Regions from separate parts of the Paenibacillus sp. GL_099_B genome, predicted to be linked through region 1. Evidence: riboswitches for the same ligand, from Rfam matches in the RefSeq annotation. Region 1 holds a riboswitch; each other region holds the start of a gene.
The links. A riboswitch is a leader RNA that binds a small molecule or an ion and turns the genes downstream of it on or off. The one in region 1 is predicted to bind cyclic di-AMP.
Positions count from the first base shown of each region.

Region 2: linked by a shared signal. The riboswitch ahead of AC3ITG_RS10730 (C40 family peptidase) and the one ahead of AC3ITG_RS19305 (3D domain-containing protein) in region 1 are both predicted to bind cyclic di-AMP.
Region 3: linked by a shared signal. The riboswitch ahead of AC3ITG_RS06875 (HAD family hydrolase) and the one ahead of AC3ITG_RS19305 (3D domain-containing protein) in region 1 are both predicted to bind cyclic di-AMP.
Region 4: linked by a shared signal. The riboswitch ahead of AC3ITG_RS00535 (C40 family peptidase) and the one ahead of AC3ITG_RS19305 (3D domain-containing protein) in region 1 are both predicted to bind cyclic di-AMP.

Region 1 is NZ_CM174430.1:4,269,505-4,273,201, forward strand. It holds gene lpdD (prenylated flavin chaperone LpdD) at 1-51, opposite strand, end outside; gene AC3ITG_RS19300 (polysaccharide deacetylase family protein) at 199-987, shown strand; gene AC3ITG_RS19305 (3D domain-containing protein) at 1,120-1,776, opposite strand; cyclic di-AMP (ydaO/yuaA leader) riboswitch at 1,779-1,975, opposite strand; gene AC3ITG_RS19310 (amino acid ABC transporter ATP-binding protein) at 2,261-2,983, opposite strand; gene AC3ITG_RS19315 (ABC transporter substrate-binding protein/permease) at 2,970-3,697, opposite strand, start outside.
Region 2 is NZ_CM174430.1:2,267,967-2,271,663, forward strand. It holds gene AC3ITG_RS10715 (hypothetical protein) at 22-351, shown strand; gene AC3ITG_RS10720 (hypothetical protein) at 475-693, shown strand; gene AC3ITG_RS10725 (carboxymuconolactone decarboxylase family protein) at 793-1,122, shown strand; gene AC3ITG_RS10730 (C40 family peptidase) at 1,222-1,686, opposite strand; cyclic di-AMP (ydaO/yuaA leader) riboswitch at 1,692-1,823, opposite strand; partial or broken gene AC3ITG_RS10735 (pectate lyase) at 2,086-2,502, shown strand; gene AC3ITG_RS10740 (pectate lyase) at 2,544-2,666, shown strand; tRNA gene AC3ITG_RS10745 (tRNA-Leu) at 2,781-2,864, shown strand; gene AC3ITG_RS10750 (X2-like carbohydrate binding domain-containing protein) at 3,191-3,697, shown strand, end outside.
Region 3 is NZ_CM174430.1:1,517,639-1,521,335, reverse strand. It holds gene AC3ITG_RS06880 (HAD family hydrolase) at 1-692, opposite strand, end outside; gene AC3ITG_RS06875 (HAD family hydrolase) at 858-1,256, opposite strand; cyclic di-AMP (ydaO/yuaA leader) riboswitch at 1,374-1,549, opposite strand; partial or broken gene AC3ITG_RS06870 (glutathione peroxidase) at 1,902-2,228, shown strand; gene AC3ITG_RS06865 (hypothetical protein) at 2,309-2,407, opposite strand; tRNA gene AC3ITG_RS06860 (tRNA-Leu) at 2,545-2,627, opposite strand; gene AC3ITG_RS06855 (urease accessory protein UreF) at 3,050-3,697, shown strand, end outside.
Region 4 is NZ_CM174430.1:110,462-114,158, reverse strand. It holds gene AC3ITG_RS00545 (M1 family metallopeptidase) at 1-1,128, shown strand, start outside; gene AC3ITG_RS00540 (hypothetical protein) at 1,139-1,981, shown strand; cyclic di-AMP (ydaO/yuaA leader) riboswitch at 2,234-2,371, shown strand; gene AC3ITG_RS00535 (C40 family peptidase) at 2,375-2,845, shown strand; gene AC3ITG_RS00530 (GNAT family N-acetyltransferase) at 3,237-3,697, shown strand, end outside.

The DNA.
Region 1 (3,697 bases):
CCCTGCCTCAATCACCTGTAAACGAACGGAGTTTAAGTCGTATGTACTCATCCTGCTCCACCTGTCCTTTTCTATATATATGGTGGAATTATGGCTCCGATTTAGCGAATCAGCAATGAAACATCTCACATCATGCATAAATACGGATGGCCCCGGGCATACCAAAGAGAACGCAATTTGGGAAAAGGAGGCACGAACATGCGTATACGCCTCATAATGTTATCCATCATGGTCATTCTTCTGGGAGGAAGTTATGCTCCTGCTCAGTTATGGGCTTCTTCAAGCCCGCAAGCCGAACCTGCTTCGAAGTCTGATTCTCCTGAAGAAGAACAGTTAACTCTGGGACAACTCAGACAGAAATATGCGGATACGTTCAAAACCAATGGCCCCTCAACAAAAAAGGTCGCTCTGACTTTTGATGACGTACCTGATCCAAGGTTCACACCGCAGGTACTGGATATTCTAAAAAAATACAAGGTGCGGGCTACGTTTTTCATTGTGGGAAATCGCGCTGAGAAACATCCGGATTTAGTGAAACGCATGGTGAAGGAAGGGCATATTGTGGGCAACCACAGCTACAATCACCCGGAGTTCAGTAAGTTATCCATGAATGCATTTCGCAAACAAATCTTACATACCGGGGATATTATTCGAAATCTGGCGGGTTACACTCCCAAAATGATTCGTCCACCCTATGGCGACATTAACGAGCAACAGCTGCAATGGGCAGCCAAACAACATTATAGCATTGTGAACTGGAACGTCGATTCTCTGGACTGGAAGGGCCTCTCCAAAGAGGAAGTCAAGCAAAACATCCTGTCCGCCGTCAAACCGGGTTCGATTGTTCTGCAGCATGCAGGAGGCGGTGTAGGATCAAAGCTGAGTGGTACCATTGAGGCGTTGCCTGAAGTTATCGAGGAATTGCGAAACCGCGGGTACGAGCTGGTGACTTTGGACGAAATGCTGGAACTGCCAAAGGGTAAATAGGTCAAGATCCCTTTAAGTCGGATATTCAAAAGGGTGTCCTTCAATCACATTATCGTGATTGGAGAACACCCTTTACTGTTTAATTTAGATTTAGTTGGAGTCACATATGATGATGTGAAGCTTGCTTTGATTTTATTTCAAAATGTAAAGTTCAACATCCTGAATACCAAATGTGCTCACGGATTGCTTGCTGCCAGGAATAAAGATATCGATCTTGTGACCTTTAATGGCACTGCCCACATCACGAGCCGTAGCGACAAATGCCTGTTTTGGCAGTCCTGGATGTGTATGACCTGTCACCAGTACCTTTGTACCCAATGGAATGATACTTGGGTCTACTGCAATGGTACCCAATTCAAGCGGATTACCGAAGTAATCCACAGCTCCCCAGCCTCCATTTTCGGAAGCGTCGGCGGAGTATGCTGTTGCTTTGACGTCGACAGCTTTGCTGTAATCAAACGTTTTCCCCCAGGCTTGAACAACCTTACTGTCCGCGTTAACGTCAAGACTTGCGGCAGTTACCGTTTTAGCTGCTGCAGCAGAAGCTGTGTTCGTTGTTTTACCAGGAATCGTAATTTTCAAACCGCCATAAATGTTGTAAGCTGAGATATCATTGTTAGCTTTAATAAGAGCGTTAAGTCCAACTCCATATTGTTTGGATAAGGTGTAGAAGGTATCCCCCTCTTTGGCCATATGAACTGAGTCAGCATGAGCCGGAACGGCCTGAATGAGCATTGCTGCTGTCAGCAAAGCTGTTGCTGTTTTGGCTATACGTTTCTTGTTAATCATGGTCTTCCTCCCTCATTATGCCTGCGAAGTTAGTTGTCGGATTCGGATGGAGGAAACCACCCTATAGGTTCAATTACATTAAAAATTTATGTAGCCCTAATTCACCCCAAGCCGTGTGCAAATGATTCTTCCCCAAGCACACCTTGCATCGTTACATCCCCCACACTCCCAACTCCGGAAGTTTCGGCAGGAACAAATATATCACAATTTTGTAACCAAGAGTCGTAGTAAATGTTACCATCTGGCTAATTCACTTCAACATTTATGCTGAATTCTAGCGACTTTTTCAAAAAAATGTCTGTTTGGGCTTATATCGTTGATGACAGAAACGTTACTTTTTATGTAAATCCGTGCGTATCCTTACATAACAAAACAATCCCTATTGACTAATCGTCGACAGGGATTGTTTAGGGGATGAAATTCTCATCCGCAGTATAGATTTTGTATTTTCATCTTGATCTTCATCCTTAATGACTTGGATGTATTAGAGCACTTTAGCGAGGAAGTCACGTGTACGTGCATGCTTAGGCTCACCAAACACTTCATTAGGCGTTCCTTCTTCTACAATAACCCCACCATCCATAAACAGGATGCGATCACCCACTTCGCGTGCGAAGCCCATCTCATGCGTTACAATAACCATAGTCATGCCACCCTCTGCAAGCCGCTTCATGACATCCAGTACTTCACCGACCATTTCAGGGTCCAGTGCAGAAGTAGGCTCGTCAAACAGCATGACATGCGGCTGCATCGCAAGAGCTCTTGCAATGGCTATCCGTTGTTTTTGTCCACCGGACAGCTGATTTGGAAAGGCGTCCTTTTTGTCAGACAGGCCAACCGTCTTGAGCAAGTCTGCGCAGATTTGTTCCGCTTCGTGTGCAGACTGTTTTTTCACTTTAATGGGAGCAATCGTAATGTTCTGCTGCACCGTTTTGTGCGGGAACAGATTGAAATGCTGGAATACCATCCCCATTTTTTCACGAGTTGCATTAATGTTATGTTTGGGGTCAGTGATCGAAACTCCCTCAAAGTCAATCTCACCGGAAGTAGGCTGCTCCAGTAAGTTCAGACAACGTAAAAAGGTACTTTTCCCCGATCCGGACGGACCGATGACCACGACAACCTCACCTTTGCCAATCGTTACGTTAATGCCCTTAAGCACTTCGTTCTTATCATAGGATTTATATAATTGTCTAACGTCTATCACTTGCACTCAACTTCCTTTCCAGTCTACCCAGCAGCTTGGACAAAATGAACGTCAGCACAAAGTAGATGGCTGCCGCAATCAAGAATGGATTCATCCCTTGATACGTAATGTTTTTGACCACACTTGCTTGGTACATAATGTCCACCATACCGATAACGGAGATAATGGAGGATTCCTTGATAATGGTCACGAACTCATTACCGATCGCCGGCAACACCGCTTTGAACGCTTGTGGGAGCACGATGAAGCGCATTGCCGCACCTCTGCCCATCCCCAGAGAACGAGCTGCTTCCAGTTGGCCGCGATCCACACCCTGTATACCTGCGCGGAAAATCTCAGCAAGATAGGCACCGCTGTTAATGGATAGAGTGATAATCCCCGCCTGAAGAGCAGAGAAATTAATTCCAAAGGTCAATGAAACACCGTAATAGATAATCATCAATTGCACCAGCATTGGCGTCCCACGAATGAGCTCAACATAAGCTGTTCCGATCCAGCGCAAAATGGCGATGTCATGCAGACGGAACAAACAGATGATTAGACCGATGATAACACCGAAAAATACACCAAGTGCAGAAAGCAGCAATGTGTACCCTAATCCCGTGGCATAAAAGCTTTTGTATTGCCAAAATACTTCAAAAATATTTTGTTTACTCTTCTCTGCCATCATCTGGCTTGCTTCCGTAACCAATTGATCGATTTTATTTTCGCTTT
Region 2 (3,697 bases), 2.0 Mb from region 1:
TTAGGGAGAGGAGGCAACACCATGGGTAACCAACCGGCAACAGAACAATTTTTTATTGATAAGCTGGCGGAATCGAAAGTACATTTTGAGCGTGCCCTGGATTGTAAACATACGGAATTCGATGACCTTTATCCCTATATGATTGAACATCCTCAATTTTTCTGGTACAAACGCTACGTTGCCTGGTCAGAATTGCTGACGATTGTAGGCTTGTGCGAAGAGTTGTCCTTCTCTTGGAAAGAACAATTTACACCGCATCAAGTGGAGTACCTTGAAGAACGTGTGATGTCCGCCAAAGTGCTTGATTTTTGGTTTGAGAAGAACGACAGCAAAGAGCACGCGCAGCGGTAACTTTCAGTCGGGACATACTTTCGAATGACATGACAGTCCAATACAGTCACGTGAGACCTAAATGACTTATCATTTAGGTCTCTTTTTGTAAATAATTTTTTTGGGAAAGTAGGCGTCGGAAATATGATCAGTGATGCACAATTGGATGCACTGCGTTTATCAGGTGAAAAAGTAAGGGTAGTACGGGACGAGATTCAGTCCAATGATGTGACAGGTATTGTAGTGGCTTGGGACGGGGAGCAGGTACTCATTCGCCGTCAGAATCGTCGTGTGGTCAAGCTTGATCGGAATTACCGATATCAATTGTTCAGCGAACCACGCGAGAGCCTGCTCGAAGAATAGGATTTACCATGGATGTTTTGGCATAATTACACCTCTCGGGAGAGAAGATAGGTACAGTGAGAGCTTGTAACATATCAGCCGAGAGGATGTGCGGTAACCGTGACATTGATGAATGATAAGGTTCATGCCTATAAAGATCAGATTGGTGAATTAAGCGACGTGCTGCCAGCTGTGGTGAAGTCTTATCATGAGTTCACTGGAGAATGTTTTCAGGCAGGGGCGATTGATGCCAAGACCAAACAGCTGATTGCGCTGGGCATTGGTTTGTTTGCAAACAATGAGGTATGTACGTTTTACCATGTGGAAGAGGCACGTGCCAAAGGAGCGACCGATCAGGAGATTATGGAGACGGTTGCTGTGGCTGGAGCAGTAGGCGGAGGTCATGCGCTGTCTCAGGGTGCAATGAGAGTACAGAAGGCATTACATTAAAAGTTTTAATTGCAGACTGATTGCGACTTTACGTCTGTAGAAAATCAATGTAGACAAAGAAAAGGCTCCGGTTATAACCGAAGCCTTTTCGTGTTTAACTTATATTTTGCCCAGCATTTTGTTATACATAAACTGTCCTGTTACCCGGCGTGCTGTTACGTAACGATCGTTGAAGTAAGGATTGGATAATTGTGTGATGCTGACACCCTTGCTGCTTGAAGCATGAGCGAACTGTCCGCCCCCGATATATACACCTGTATGTGAAATGCCATTGCCCATCGTATTAAAGAATACCATGTCACCAGTACGCAGATTAGCTTTGGATACCGGAGTTCCGGCCTTAGCTTGTTGCTGGGAAGTGCGTGGTAATTCAATGCTATATTTGTTGAAAATATATCTCATAAATCCAGAGCAATCAAATCCGGCCATTGTTGTGCCGCCCCATTTGTAAGGTATGCCAGTCATGTTGTTAACGACGGTGTTAATACTGCTTGCCTCTGTGCTTGCTGCACCGGATGTAAATAGAACTGCTGCTCCAAAAATGGAGATGATAAGCTTTTTCAAAATTTTTGTTCTCCCTTCGATGCCTACGGAGTTAGCTAAGGGTTCGGTAGAAGGTTCCCTATATTTCCTATGTATAAGAATAATTCACCCAAAATGGTTCCCCCGTTTTCAAACATGAAACTCGGCAAATGAATAATTAAGTTTTTGTAACCTTTTGAAACTATATTGCATAAATGCGAAAATGTCAAACCGATCTTGAACACTTCTTATCATCTCAATGTTAACGGAATTATCGCTATTTATGTAGAAATAACTCGAATGTTGATTTTTAATAGATGACAAAAAAGTAACTACTGTTTCAAATGGAGAAAAATTGGACAATTTATTGGTTTTCTCATATACAATTAGACGATAGCTTTAGGTTAAGTATCTGGAACGACAGCAAGTATCTCAGATATTTTGCCTAATCAACGTCCTGACGGGGGATGGAAGAAGGAGTACAAAGAAACAAGTGGTGAGTGGGCCAAATCTACGATTGATAACAAAGCTACATACTCAGAAATTAGAAGATTAGCCAAGGAATTTAAAAAGACGAATGATCCGCGGTATTCGGCTGCTGCCATCAAAGGAATCAACTTACGATGATGCCATGATAATGTCATGTACATGTTGGATGAAGTAGGTGCACGTAAAGGTGATTTCTCATTCATCGACAGCTCTCTTGCGGATCGCAGTAAAAAATCAGTTGCCAAAGGCGTAGATGCTCTTAATACACAGGTTGTAGCGAATGGTAAACTGACTGCATGGGGACAGCTGCATGATTCCAGCTCCCTTAAACCTGCAGGAACAAGGATTTATGAAGTAGCAAACTCGTAGCTGATTCAGGTGCAGCGCCAATTTGGGCACGTTTTTACGAAATTGGAACGGATAAACCGATCTTCGTAGGACGTGATGGGGTTGTGAAATATAAACTCAGCGATATCGATAAGGAAAGAAGAGGCGGGTATGCCTGGTACGGCAACTGGCCTTCCAAGATATAATTTTTAAAAGGCTTTATCATTGAAGGGGAATTATTTTTTTGTTGACACTAATTACCTGCACATGATATATTATTTCTTGTCGCCGCGATATAATTTCTCGGAGATACGACATACGCGGTCGTGGCGGAATTGGCAGACGCGCACGGTTCAGGTCCGTGTGGGCTAACCCCCGTGGAGGTTCGAGTCCTCTCGACCGCATCATATGTAATACGAAAAAGGTTCCTAGAATGGCATTGTTGCCACTTTAGGAACCTTTTTTATTTGTTTACGGATTTTGATATTTGCTCATCCTAATTCTTTTCAACTCATTCCTTCAACTTGAGCAGAGAAAAAAACTTTGTTTATTTATCCAGTAATGGAAATGTGTTCGTTCTGCGACGGTTTGCCCTTATATTTCAGGTTAATTGTACGTAAAATACCGAATTGTACCTATCCTGGAAATCTTTCATCCACTATTCTCTTCTCGTATGGAAGCGCTATCAACAAGGGTTTGAACGACCAAATTCAGAGGGGGTAGGGATAATTTGAAACGAATCGGAAAAAGGATGGCAATGTGTTTCATGGTAATCATGATTGCGGCAGTGCAGTTCGGGATAATCGGAACGACAGGTAATGTGGCACAAGCAGCAGATAAGAGTCTGGCCCAAAAGCCGTATATGGGTTGGAGCAGTTACAGCATGCAGGTATATGACGGGGCGGGTAACTGGACATCGGCCGAGAGTATTAAGAAGCAATCGGACGCCATGCGCGAGAAGCTGCAAGCCCATGGATATGAATACATTAATATTGATGCTGGCTGGAACGGTGACGAGGATGAATACGGCCGTCCTATTCCGAGTGAAGTTCTTTATCCGAACGGATTTCAGGAGGTCATCGACTATGTTCATAATAACGGACAGAAGATCGGGATTTATCTGATTCCGGGGTTATCGATTACCGCCTATAACAAAAATCTTGAGGTTTATGGGACGGGCGGAGCATGTCGTATGCAGGATATTGCGGTACAGCCGCTCGTTATTATGGATGCTTGG
Region 3 (3,697 bases), 2.8 Mb from region 1:
TAGTTGTCTGAATTTTGAGTTACCATTAACAATGGAAGAAGCTCCTCCAGTGATTCAATAGTCCAATCTGGACGCTCTGCATCCGCAAGCTCCGGCTGGAACCTGCCATAACCCTGCAAAATCCGGATCGTGTGCATACCCAGCTTCTTAGCCGGAATAATATCATTATCAATCCTGTCGCCGATCATGACCGCTTCCTCAGGTTTACATCCCGCCTGTTTCAACGCTACAGCATACAATTCAGGATCAGGCTTGGACACTCCTTCTTCAGCCGAACAGGCCAGCACATCCACATACTTGCGCAAGCCGTAGCTATCCAGCCGATTTTCCGTCCCCGGGCTCTGATTGGCAATGATACCAATCTTATAATGCTGCGACAACGTCTGGAGAACAGTGTCAGCTGACGCGAAGGGGTGCTCAAGCTCTTTGCGAAACTTCAGCTTCTCCTGTATCTGTTCCCGGTGCCCCTCATCGCTAATAAGGGTACGAATAGCCAATTTCATCGGCCATTGCTCGTAATTTCGGTAGGAGGCGGCAAATATATCTCGTACCGTCTGCATCTCCACCTGATAACCAAGCGCACAAGCTTCACGAACGAACTGACCGATAATATCATCTACCGGCTCCCATTCGTCCACGAGCGTATCCCCCACATCAAAGAACAACCATTGTATTCCACGTACATCCGGCACGCCTATTCCTCCTCGTTAGCCACAGGAAATTCATATCCCCATTTCCCAAACCATAAAAAAGAAGACCCACCATCATGCATGAGTCTCCTCAAGATTCCGTTTATTTATGATTTCAATTATAACAGGCAGCTGACACTGGATCAATCACAGGAATAGTACTAGCCACTAGCCATTAAGCAGAAACCCAACTTCCCCATTCAAGGAATATACAATACGGTCTGCTCCCATTCCCCGATAGATCCCTTTGGGATGGCTTTGTTCCGTAATGACACACAGGGACTTGGATGTCCAAGAGCGGCAGATCTGCAAATATCGACAGGTCAGGTTTAGGCTATTTTCAAAAATAAAAACATTGCCGACACTGTCTTGCGGCAAAAACCATTTCTGAGCTGCAGCCGTGTTCATGCGAATGACATGCTCCACACCGATTCTCCGGAGCCTGCGCTCTTCCCCTGCACTGTTGGTCAGAACGGCAAACGGCATTTTTTTGTACATCAGCAATTTGATAAATTTACGTCCTGCTTCATTTGGAGCAGTCACTAAGATCATCTCTTTATCCATCATTCGTTCCTCCCTTGGCGTGAAAAGACAACAAAAAAGAAGCGTGGGGGACCAAGGCCTCCCGGACGCTTCTTCAATAATCCATAGCAAAAAGACACTATGAACCAGCGTACGGCTTGTTGCCTCTCCCTTTAACGCTTACGAGGTTAGCTGACGGATTCGGGCGCGAGAGTCGCCCTATTTCCGGCTGTCACCGGAAAATTCACCCCATGGATGCCTACTGTCCTGGACAGTTCATCCTGTTGGTTCCCCCGTTTCCCACCCATGAATGAATGGAAACTCAGCGATTAAAACATCGTTCCTTTATAATCATTAATCAGAGCGATATTATCGTTTGTTTCGTTTTTCATGTAAAATTTAATTAGAATTGGAATTACGATATGAATCATACACCCGTGCCATATTGGTGTAAAGTCTGCGCAGATCACCGAATCGACGGATTTTTGCCATTTCACATCAATAATAGCGCTTACAACACATCCATTCTCTACCCATCTCTTCAAAGCTCTCTAATTCTCTCTTTAGCGAAATTCAGGTAGCAAATCAGTCACAGATCATACACGACAGCTTCAAATTGAGTTAAAAAATCAATATTAATTTTGCAATATTTAATTGCAATCAATATAATAGAAGATAGAAGAATATGAAATGGAGGAGATTTTCATGTCAGTCTACGACTACAAAGTAAACACCCTTCGCGGTCAGGAAGTTGAAATGTCCAACTATAGTGACAAAGTACTGCTTATCGTGAATACAGCAAGCCAATGCGGCCTCACACCTCAATTCAAAGGTCTGCAAGAACTTCAGGACAAGTTTAAAGACTCCCCATTTGAAGTTCTTGGTTTTCCAAGCAACCAGTTTGCACAGGAAAAAGGCTCTTCTGATGATATTGCCGAGTTCTGTCAGATGAACTATGGTGTTAGCTTCCCGATGTTTGAGAAGATCGATGTGAATGGTTCAAGCGCTCATCCTCTATTCCAGCACCTTACCAAAGAAGCGCCAGGCGTACTCGGCTCCAAAGCCATCAAATGGAACTTCACCAAATTCCTTGTGGATCAGAACGGACGTGTTCTGAAACGGTATGCTCCCAAAACAACACCTGATAAAATTGAAGCGGACATCAAAGAATTGCTTAAATAACAAGTGAAGGCCATCCGACCCCGGTAGACAGAATGAACATGTATTCAGGGGAAACGGGTGACCTTTTTTTGTCTGGACCCATCTTTATTGTAAAAAAGCATAAAAAAAGAAGCTCCCCATACGGGAAGCTTCTTCTTAATCGTTCTTATGATGCGGTCGAGAGGACTCGAACCTCCACGGGTATACACCCACTACCCCCTCAAGATAGCGTGTCTGCCATTCCACCACGACCGCATGTCATAAATAATCGGCAACAGAATTGATTATACCCGGTTCATGTTTAAAAGTAAAGCATTTTTCTTAATATCATTTTAACTGCGCTTTTCTCTTCCATAAATCGTATAATCTCGTCATTTTCTCCTACGAAGTGCATATGATTAAATTTGATCTCGTTTGTATACCCGATTAGGCTGATCACTCTACTTTATTAGTATTTCCATCCTTCACATCCTCTTAGCTCAACATAACTCATTAAGTTATATAAAATAACATTGAATAGATTTAATATTTAAAAAACCAAGAAACTATTGACAAAAAGCGGATATTTATGTGAATATATATATCATATAATTCGGATTTACAAACATAAAGCGAATCAAAATGGAGTATAAATGTTATTTAATATTACATTTAACGAACGTAGGAGGCGAAAGATTGTGAACCGTGGGAATAAGCTGCTCGATTATGTCAAACTGCTTGATTCCTCTATCCAGGTCGGAGGGTTCACCCATTCCTTCGGTATGGATGCCCATATCGCTGAAGGTACCATTCGTAGTGCTGAAGATCTCGAATCATTCATGCGCTGTCAATTGCACCCCAGCATCGTGCGTTTGGAAGGTATGGCGATTAAAGGTATATACACCGCCGCAGATCACAATGACGCATGGCGTACAGCCCTCATCGACAAGCTTGTCCATGTCCAGCGGACCCCAGTCAATCTCAGAGAACATGCCTCCACAATGGGCAAACGACTGATTAAGCTGGCTCGTGCACTCCACCCCTGGATTGATTTTAGCCTTCTCGAACAAACCCTGGCTAAGTATGAATCCGTTGGCTGCCTCTCCACCGTTCACGCCTGGATTAACCACCACCTCGAAATCCCTGTCGAGGAGGCGGTCCTTGGTTATCTGCATTCAGCCATGAGTGCCTGCATAACTGAAGCCTCCAAAGCGATTCCCCTTAACACCGATACAACCCAGGACCTGTTGGTTCGCCTGGCCGCAGACCTGGAGCATGAATGGCATACCGTCAGCGCCTCTGCTGCGGATGGACTGGTACAACCAACCTCAATGTCCACGAAAACG
Region 4 (3,697 bases), 2.9 Mb from region 1:
CAGTTCTATGCCGATGATGTGCATGATTTTGCCTGGTCAGCCTCTCCTGATTTTGTTTATGCGGAAGAACCCTTCTCTGCTCCCAATGTGCCAGGCGTTCGAATCAAGCTGTATCTCGACCCTGCTCATGAGGATCTGAAGGAACGTTATTTCTACGCCGCCAAAGCAGCGCTATCCAATTATAGCAAGTGGTTTGGCCCTTATCCGTATTCCACATTGTCCATCGTTGTCCCGCCCAAATCAGGGAATGGCGCAGGAGGAATGGAATACCCTACCTTAGTCACCGCCTTCGGTGCGGATGATTCAGCTCCTGGTTACGATCTGGAACGCACAGTTGTGCACGAGATTGGGCATCAGTATTTTTACGGCATGGTCGCGAGTAATGAATTTGAAGAGGCTTGGTTGGACGAAGGATTCACCTCCTATGCGGAAGATAAAGTGATGGAACAGGAATACGGACTTATCCCGAATCTGCCTGTACAATCAGGTCTTATTACTTCTCCAGCTTCACTGACACAGGACTCCTGGAAGTTTGATTCTCAGAATCAATATGCAGCGAACGTATACACACGAGGCAAGCTTGTATTACTCGGGATAGAACAACAGGTTGGTGCCAAAACGATGGAACGTGTTCTCTCGACCTATGTAAAGAAATACCGCTTCAAACACCCAACCTCGTCTGATTTTCAAAAGGTAGTGGAGCAAGTAACCCGTACATCCTGGACCGATTATTTTAATCAATATGTATACGGAGACGGCATGGCTGACTTTGCGGTGGAGAAGATCGCAATCAATCCTATCCTGAAAGACGGTCAAACGTTGTACGAGTCGTCCATTACAGTCCAGAAAAAAGGCAGTGAATATAAGAAGGTGCCTGTTCGAATTATGTTCGAAGATGGGAAAACCATGACGAAAGAATGGGATGGCAGCGAGGAGCGCATTACCTACAAACTGACCTATACTTCTCCTGTTTCCTGGGCTATGACTGATCCGCTATACACGATTGTGCTGGAGAACCATCATATGAACAATTTTCTGAAAGCTGGACTGGATGAGCCAACCAAATCCCGCTGGAGCATGAGCGCAACCAAACTTATAGAAGCCATATTCGGAAGTCTGTCATGGTGAGGTGGATACAGTGAAAGCGAAAATACGTGAAGGCTGGTTTCTCGTCCGTCAACATATGTTCATTGCGGCACTCTTATTTCTGTATCAATTAGTATGGGGATACTTTCTTTATCGAATGGTACAGTCTGCTGTGGTTCCGCTGCTCCTGCGTTATCCTGACCCTGATGCAGGGGAACTCAGTACGATTTTATTTAAAATGGAGAGCCAACTCAGCCTGACAACGAATCCGGAGGTCCATCGCTATCTATGGATTCTAGGGGCTATGCTACTGCTGCGGATGCTGATCAGCCCTCTCATTCAGGCAGGGCTGCTCTACTCGCTCCAGCATTTTAACCATTCGGAAGAACGCATTCCATTCATCCGCGGCATCAAAAATTTGTGGAAACCGATGTTATTGCTCCACACCATTCGTACCCTATTGCTGCTGCTACCGGCTTATTGGCTCGCACCAAAGCTCTATTCCATCTTTATGGAAGGTTTTCATTCCCTCCATCTGCTCTTGCCTGGTATTCCCTATGTTGCTGGTTGGATTGTGTACGGTTGGGTTATCCATCATGTCCTGCTCTACATGCAGTTTGGTATCTCAGCTCCTGATGGGGAAGGCGGAGCACGTGGTACGTTTCAAGCTCTATGGATTGCACTACGCCAGGTCATCACTCTAATTGGCATTGCCGTCCTGCTGGGTGGCCTTCATCTCCTGGTCTTTGGTGCCTTTACTTCAGCTTCATGGTTACTAACGGGCTTAACTGGTCTTATACTACAACAGACGTATCCACTTGCCCGGTGCTTGCTGAGCTTATGGAAGATATGCGCCCATTTCCGGTTATGGCAGTCCAACTCGGTCAAGGATTAAATTGAACGGTTAAAAATGGTTACCATCTCTATGTAAAGTTGTATTCATCAAATGCCATTAAACAAGCAAACCTCGACCTTTCCCCGTCAAAGGTCGAGGTTTTTTTTGTTAATTTTGTTGTTAAACGTTGCCAAAGTGATATACCTCTGTTACAATAATCGCAGTGAGTTTTTAGTAACAACTTTGTAATCTTTACCTTCATATTTGTAACTACTTAAAATTTAATCGTCATTACTTGATTTCGCAGGTGCATAACTAGCATAGCCAAATTCCTAGCACCTGGGAAGCGGGGGAACCAGTTATGGGTGAATTGATCTTGCAACAGAGGGATCATAGGGGACCTTCAACCGAATCCTTAAGCTAACCTCGCAGGCATTGGAAGGGGTATATCTCTTGTTTAAGAAGAAATTAACTGCGGCTGTACTCAGCCTCACATTCGCATTATCGCTTGGAGCAGGCAGCGCATTCGCAGATTCAAAAATGGACCAAGTCATTGATTCAGCAATGGGAACTACATACAAAAGCGGAGGAACAACGCTTAACGGCTTTGACTGCTCTGGATTCACAAGTTATGTATTCGACAAGCTGGGTATTGATCTGGCTCGCCAATCGAGTTCGCAATTCGACATGGGCGATTCGGTATCTCGCATGGAAATGAGACCAGGTGACTTGGTATTCTTCAATACAACGGGCAAAGGGGTCTCGCACGTAGGGATCTTTGTAGGGGATGGGAAGTTTGCACACTCCTCTTCTTCTAAAGGAGTTACAATCAGCGCATTAAGTGAAAGCTACTGGGCTAACCGCTATGTTGGCGCTAAACGGATTATGAGCACGGACGCATATGAGACATTGGCCATCGACTAGGGACAAGCTGAGCAACGTCATGCTGTAACAATAACACTACTGTAACGAAGCATAATAGAACCGTCTGGCACATTCTCCGCAGGAATGTATCCGGCGGTTTTTTTGTGCTTCGTTTCCTTTAACGTACTAGGGATAGCTGTCAAACCTAACTTCAACTTATTTAGAGCTATTTTTCGTTGCTTCGTCCGTGCTCTTATAATGTTTTTACCCATCCCACTATAATATAAACGAAATTACCGGAACTTTTGTTTCACTTTTTTTCTAAAACGAGGACTTGCCAAATGAACGCCTCTTTTGTAGAGTGAAAACAAGCTTAGATATGGAATGACATATGTATATGGACGGATCAGAACATTATAGCTTGTTCACAATGAGAGGAGCGTGCAGTTGTATGGATGAAGCCCCTGTGACGTTTCACGTTGTGCCCATGCAAGAAGGACATGCGGAACTAATCTGCGATTGGCAGTATGACCCGCCTTATAATATTTATAGCTGGCTGCCCTGGGAGCAGATGAAAGCACTTGAAGTGGAATTCGGAGATCCCCAGCTACGGAAGGAACAATATGCAGTGGTGCTGGGAGAGGATCATCAGATTTGCGGTTTTGCTCAATACTTCCCACTTGAAAGCGTCACCCGCATTGGACTCGGCATGCACCCCGATCGATGTGGTCATGGTCAAGGGACAGCTTTTGTCTCAGCCATTGTACAGGAAGCAATTCGCCGGAATCCTGCAAACGAAATTGATCTGGAAGTTCTGACCTGGAATGACCGGGCCATTCGTGTCTATCTCAAAGCCGGATTTGTTACGCAGGATACATACGAACGACAGACACCGAGCGGTTTGAAACCTTT